Gemmatimonas phototrophica: one gene and its partner. The protein of the gene in region 1 binds, or shares a complex with, the protein of each later gene. Links are inferred from orthologs where the notes say so. Each region holds a gene or a part of one and is shown in the gene's direction. Other genes may lie near its edges. The genes, in order: dnaX and dnaN.

Evidence for each region.
Region 2: the proteins of dnaX (region 1) and dnaN are in contact, whole or in part, in a cryo-EM structure (PDB 8GIZ), measured with the Escherichia coli proteins. The link is inferred for Gemmatimonas phototrophica from one-to-one orthologs.

What each region holds. Positions count from the first base shown.
Region 1 is NZ_CP011454.1:1,532,522-1,535,693, forward strand. Bases 242-3,096 are described here. They hold dnaX (DNA polymerase III subunit gamma/tau), read left to right. Parts: upstream 242-702; coding sequence 703-2,490; downstream 2,491-3,096. Other genes in these bases: GEMMAAP_RS20510 (hypothetical protein), read right to left, coding at 242-673; GEMMAAP_RS06345 (YbaB/EbfC family nucleoid-associated protein), read left to right, coding at 2,608-2,916; recR (recombination mediator RecR), read left to right, coding at 2,940-3,096. Also shown: more of GEMMAAP_RS20510, read right to left, coding at 1-241; more of recR, read left to right, coding at 3,097-3,172. UniProt on the Escherichia coli protein: Part of the beta sliding clamp loading complex, which hydrolyzes ATP to load the beta clamp onto primed DNA to form the DNA replication pre-initiation complex.
Region 2 is NZ_CP011454.1:888-4,031, forward strand. Bases 145-2,971 are described here. They hold dnaN (DNA polymerase III subunit beta), read left to right. Parts: upstream 145-915; coding sequence 916-2,028; downstream 2,029-2,971. Other genes in these bases: dnaA (chromosomal replication initiator protein DnaA), read left to right, coding at 145-682; GEMMAAP_RS00020 (hypothetical protein), read right to left, coding at 2,200-2,928. In the rest of the region: more of dnaA, read left to right, coding at 1-144. UniProt on the Escherichia coli protein: Confers DNA tethering and processivity to DNA polymerases and other proteins. Acts as a clamp, forming a ring around DNA (a reaction catalyzed by the clamp-loading complex) which diffuses in an ATP-independent manner freely and bidirectionally along dsDNA.

The sequences.
Region 1 (3,172 bases):
CGCGGTCTGTGGAGAAATCGGGCCCCACATTATGCCACGATGCGTTCCCCGTGTAGCTGCCCAGGGAAATCGAACCCGCCGCGTGTTCCGACTGGTGAATGCGGCCATCTACCGAGACAAAGGCCAGGCCGTAGCTGTCGGCGCTGCGGCTCATCGCCATCAGCGATTGCGCCCCCACCGACAGCGTCAGGCGATGAACCGTATCGCGTGCGGCGCGCCATCTGATACTGGGCTGGAACGCGCTCGTTCCCCCCGCCGGGTGACTGTAGTACGAGACGCCGGCCCCCAGTTCCAGATTGTGGGCCAGCCCGCGATAGGCGCGCGGATTGAGCCGTAGCCAGCCACCGGCCGTGAACGGCGCGACGTAGGACAGGGCGTCGATGGCGTACTGATGGTGGCCGGCGGCGGTGATGTCGCCGTCAAAGGTTGATTGGGCCAGCAGCGATGGCGTCGTCGCCAGGGTCAGAACAGCTATGAGACTGATCGGACCGCGTCGCCTGCGGGGAAGGTGCACGACAGCTCCGGAATGGGTGATGTCCGGAGTTTCCGGCGCATCATATTCCGCTTGATACGGACCAAAGCCGTATATCGCCGCGGGTCCCACGAGGGCTGGTGCCGCTGGTGCAGCGGCCGTGCGGGGGGCACCACCGGCATACGCGACGTTCGTCGGCATTGTCGGCCCCGGGTGACTAAATTCCCGGGATGTCCCTCGCTCTTGCCCGCAAATACCGCCCCCGGAACTTCGCGACTGTGGCGGTGCAGTCCCACGTTGCCAACACCCTCAAGGGGGCCATTGCGCGCGGTCGGGTGGCGCATGGCTACCTGCTCTGTGGCCCGCGCGGGACCGGCAAGACGACCCTCGCCCGTGTGCTCGCTATGGCCCTCAACTGCGAGCGGCGTGGCGATCCGGAGCTCGCGGGAGAGCCGTGCGGCGAGTGCCAGAGCTGCCAGCGCATCTGGAGCGGCTCGGCGTCGCTCGATGTGGTGGAAATCGACGCCGCCTCCAATGGCGGTGTGGCCGACGCCCGCGAACTGCGTGAACGCGCCATGTACGCGCCATCCGGCGATGACCGCTACAAGGTGTACATCATCGACGAGGCGCATATGCTCTCGCGTGATGCCTGGAACGCCTTGCTCAAGGTGCTCGAAGAGCCACCGCCACGGGTGGTGTTCGTCTTTGCCACCACCGAAGCCCAGAAGGTGTTGCCGACGGTCATTTCCCGGGTGCAGCGCTTCGATCTCAAGCGCATTGGCCCGGCGGAAATTCGCGAACGGTTGGCGGCGGTGCTCACGCAGGAGGGCATTCGCTTCGAGGCCGACGCGCTGGCCATGATTGCCGGCGCGGCCGATGGCGGGCTGCGTGATGCTTTGTCGCTCACCGATCAGGTGCTGTCGCTTGGCGACACCGCCGACGTGACCGCTGAGCATGTGCGGGTCGCGTTGGGGCTGGTGCCGGAAGAAGAGTATCTCGCCCTGCTGGACATCGTGGTTGAACGGCGCGCCGTAGATGTCTTTCCTGCCGTGCAGCGGCAGGTCGATGCGGGGGTGGATTTGCAACTGCTGCTCGCCGGCCTGGGGCGCATGCTGCGCGCGCTCATGGCCATGGGGCTGGGCGGAGCGCCACCGGAATTGTCCGATCGCCTGCGCACGGAACTGGAGAAACGCGCCCGCGTGCTGCACTCCGGCGACCTGTTGCGCATGCTGCATGCACTGCTCGAACTGGAGCCCATGTATCGCAAGAGCGGACAACCGCAATTGCTGCTTGAAACGCTCCTCGTCCGCTTCGCACTGTTGGATCGCACGGTGGAGCTCGAAGAAGTGCTCAAGGGATTCGGCGCCGGCAGCCATGAGGATCCGCCGCCGCGTCGCGTCGCGCACGAATCCCGCGTGGCATCGGCGCACGCCCTGCCGCCCGCGCCGCCGGCCGCCGTGGCCCCGGCGTTGACGTACAGCGCCAGCGCCGCGGCGCCGTTTTCACCGCCGCCGCCATCGCGAACCGCCACGCAGCAGGTGGCCGAAGCCGCCGCCGCCGCGCAAACGGCCGCCGCGTTGCCGCCGCGTCGTACCGCGGGGGGCCCGGTGCCATCGCTGGAGCAGGTGAAGGCCAGCTGGCATAGCGTCTCCGACACCATTCGCAGCAACGGGCGCGGCATGCTGGCGCAGGCCGTGCAGCGACTCGCCCCCATGCAGATCACGCCCGACGGCGCGCTCGTGCTTGGACACGACGCGGCCGAAGACACCTTCTCCAAAGCCGTGGAAGGGGCCCGGGCCGATGTATTGGCGGCGCTGCAGAGCTGTTTGGGCGGCATCCGCTCATTCAGTGTGCAGGCCAGTGGCGCGGCAGCCGCCATGGTGCCGCAGGCCTCACGCGGTCTCACCAAACGTCTCACCGCGCACGACGTGCAGCAGCAACGCACGGAACAGTTGGCGGCGAAAGATCCCTTGTTGGAAGCGGCCGTAAAGGCGCTGGATCTCGAGTTGCTGGACTAACGGAAGCAGGAAGCAGGGAGCAGGAAGCAGGCCGCAGGAAGCAGTGACCTGCTCCCTGATCTCTGCCCCCCGCCACCTGCTGCCTCCCTTGTCATAGAAACCCATCCAAATCCCCCCATGGATATTTTCAAGATGCTGGGCCAGTTCAAGGACATGCAGGCGCGTATGCAAACCATGCAGGAGGAGATGGGGCAGCGCACCTTCAGCGCACTGGCAGGCGGTGGCATGGTGAGCGCCGATGTGGACGGCAAGATGCAGCTCAAGCGCATCCAGATTGATCCGTCCATCATGGCCGACAAGGACATGGTTGAGGACCTCATCGTGGTGGCCGTGGCCGAAGCGCAAAAGAAGGCGGCCGAAGCCATGCAGATGGAATTGCAGAAGGTCACTGGCGGGATCGACCTGCCGTTCAAGCTCCCCTTCTGATATTCGGCTGGACTGGCCCCAGCGTGTCCATCATCGATGAACTCACCAGTGAGTTGGCGCGGTTGCCCGGCATTGGCCGGAAAACGGCGCTGCGACTCACATATCACCTGCTCCGGCAGCCAGCCTCCCAGAGCCGCAAGCTGGCCGAAGCGCTGGTGTCGCTCACCGAGCGCATCCGGCAGTGTGAACGGTGTTTCAACCTCACCGAACACGCGCTCTGCTCGCTGTGCGCCGACAGCCGTCGCGACTCCTCCAC
Region 2 (3,144 bases), 1.5 Mb from region 1 along the record:
GCGCCAGATCGTGCTCACCTCCGATCGGCCCCCCAAGGAAATCCCCGGACTCGAATCCCGGCTCATTTCCCGCTTCGAGTGGGGGATGGTCGCCAACGTCGATTCCCCCGATCTCGAGCACCGCATCGCCATCCTCAAGAAGAAGGCGAGCGTCGATCACCTCGAGCTCACCATCCCCGACGAAGTCATCGAGTTCATCGCCCAGCATGTGAAGTCGTCCGTGCGCGAGCTCGAAGGCTCCATCATCAAGCTGTTGGCGTACGCCTCCTTTAAGCACCGCGAGATCTCCGTCGATCTCGCCCGCGAAGCGCTGCGCGACAAGCTCCGGGGGGCCAACACGTCCGATTTCCCCGACGTCCCGCCCACCACCATCACCGTCGCCACCATTCAGCAGGTCGTGGCGCGCGAGTGGGGGGTCACCCCCGATGGGCTGCGCTCCAAGACCCGCACCAAACAGCTCACTACCCCGCGTCAGGTGGCCATGTACCTCTGTCGCGAGCTCCTGGCACTGCAGCTGGTGGAGATCGGCAACGCCTTCGGTGGGCGCGACCACTCCACGGTTATCCATTCCCTGGAGCGGGTGGCCGAAGATATGGCCGGCGAAGCCGGGTTTACCGAGCGTGTTTTGAAGGTTCGGGGCATGTTGGAAACTCTGCGGACAACCGGCCAGCTCGGCACCTGAATCCCCATCGCTCCACAGTCCCCCACATTTTTGCCACCCCCACCTGTGCAACTTCGGGGAGTCTCCTCGCCTCCCCACAGGAAGTCCACATGAGGTGATATGGCGAAAGGTGTTCTGAACGCGTAGCTTGCAGCGTTTATAGACAAGCCCACATCCCCTGCTACTACCACTGTTTTTATATCTAAGTCTGTTTTTAAACAGCAGGTGTGCGCAGTCCTTCCACAAAAACGGGCATGAAGTTCACGATCTCGCGTGAAAAACTGCAGGAAGGCCTCCAGGCCGTGACCGCTGCGGTACCGGCCAAGACCACTTTGCCGGTACTCGCCAATCTGCTCGTCGAAACCACCGAGCGCGGAATTCGCTTTTCCGCGACCGACCTCGATATCGCTGTCAGCACGGAAGTCAGTGCCGACGTCGAAACGCCTGGCGCGATCACCATTCCCGCCAAGAAACTCAGCGAGATCGCCCGCGAGCTGCCGCCGTCGCCGGTCAAGATCACGGCGAGCGGCGAGCAGCGAGTGACCATCGAGTGCGGACGATCCAAGTTCAAGCTGCTTGGCTTGCCGCGCGATGAGTTCCCCACGTTCCCGAGCGTACGCTTCAACGACTCGTGGCGCGTCAAGTCGGGAGAACTGCAAAAACTCATCTCGCACACCGCCTTTGCCGTCAGCACCGAAGAGTCGCGACCCATTCTCAACGGCGTGCTCTGGGAGCTGCGCGAAGAGCGCATGCGCATGGTGGCCACCAACGGTCACCGCCTGGCCAAGATGGAGCTGCCAGTCGAAGCCAGCAGCGCCCCGCCGGGCGATCTCATCGTGCCCCCCAAGGCGCTCGAGCAAATCCGCCGGCTCTTTCCGGCCGAAGAAGAACTCGAAATTGCGCGCGGCGATAACCACCTCGGCTTCCGCTCGCCATTCACGTCGGTCTTTACCCGCCTCGTTGAGGGTCCGTATCCCAACTACGAACAGGTCATCCCCAAGGACAACGACCGCTATGCGCTGGCCGACAAGGCCGCGCTCACCAGCGCCCTCAAGCGCATGAGCGTCATTGCGTCCGATCAGACGCACCGCATCAAGATGTCGTTCAACACCGGGATGCTGAAGTTCAGCGTCACCACCCCCGATCTGGGCGAAGCCAGCGACGAACTCCCGGTGAACTACACCGGCGATCAGCTCGATATCGGCTTCAACGCCACCTATCTGCTGGAAATCCTGCGCTACATGCCCACCGAGCAGGTGCGCCTCACGTTCAAGGCCCCCGAACGTGCCGCCACCATCGAGCCCGAAGGGTGGGACGACCCGGCCAAGTACCTCTGCCTGGTCATGCCGCTGCGGTTGATGGATTGAGGTGGAAAGCTGTCAGCTCACAAGAACTGATAACTCAAGACTTGAACTGACAGCTGACAACTCGAACTCACAACTGAGAACTCGCCCGAGGATCACGTGATCTTCGGGCGAGTTCTCAGTTTTCAGTCGGAGTTCTCAGTCGTCAGTCAAAGTTGTCAGTTCTCAGTTCAACTACCGCACCCGCTCCGCCCTCACCTCGACCTTCTGCACAATCTGCTGGGTGCGGGCCGCATTGCCCGGTGTCCGTTCCGTCGCCTGCATCGTCAGGGTCGATGTGCCCTCCAGACGCTCCACAGTGCCCCCTGCAGCGGCGATCTCCACCCGCTGGGACCCAGTGGCTGTCCCGGCCAGTTCGAGGCTCCTGAAGGCCGATCCGCCCTTCCCTTCGAGCCTTGTGACCAGCTCCCGTCGAAGCACGAGTTGGCGATCGTCCAGCTTTTCGAGCGTTGAAATGACGGTGCTATACACCGTCATTGGGACACCATTGCGGCATACAAGGGTCACCGTACTGTCTTTCCACCGTTCTCCGGCCAGAATTCCATTGGGAATGCGGACCAGTAGTTCACGGGCCAGTGCGGCTGCGCCGGCTTCTGGCCGGTCACACTCGTTAGCCAGGGGTGGGCGGGTGGTCACCCGCACCAGAGCGCTGTCCATGACGGCATCCAGCAGCAGGAGCGCCGGCATCGTGGGGAGCATCGTCCCTTTGCTGTTGTCAAAGCTCGTGCGGACCGTGAACGAATCCACCTGACCCGCGCCCTTGAGCGCGCCAGCGGTGGTACGGTCGAAGCGCCACGACACGAGCGCGCGCGACTCCACCCGTTGCTCATCGGCGGCCGATCCGCTCACCCCCTCGCCACTCACCTTGAGCCGCGCCAGCGATTGCACACGCCAGGTGGCCATTGGCACGCGGCCGGGGAGCGAAACACGCAGGGGACCGCGCTCAACAGGCGCGGGAACCGGAATTGGAGCGGGGCTTGGTGTTGGAGTAATAACAGCACCACCACCGCAGGCAGACGCCAGCATTGCGCCAAAAGCGCCAAAAACTGCTCTCTTTACGGGTCTCGTCACGTTACATCACTTCCCGAAAAGACTGGAAAAAACACACGGACACCGCCG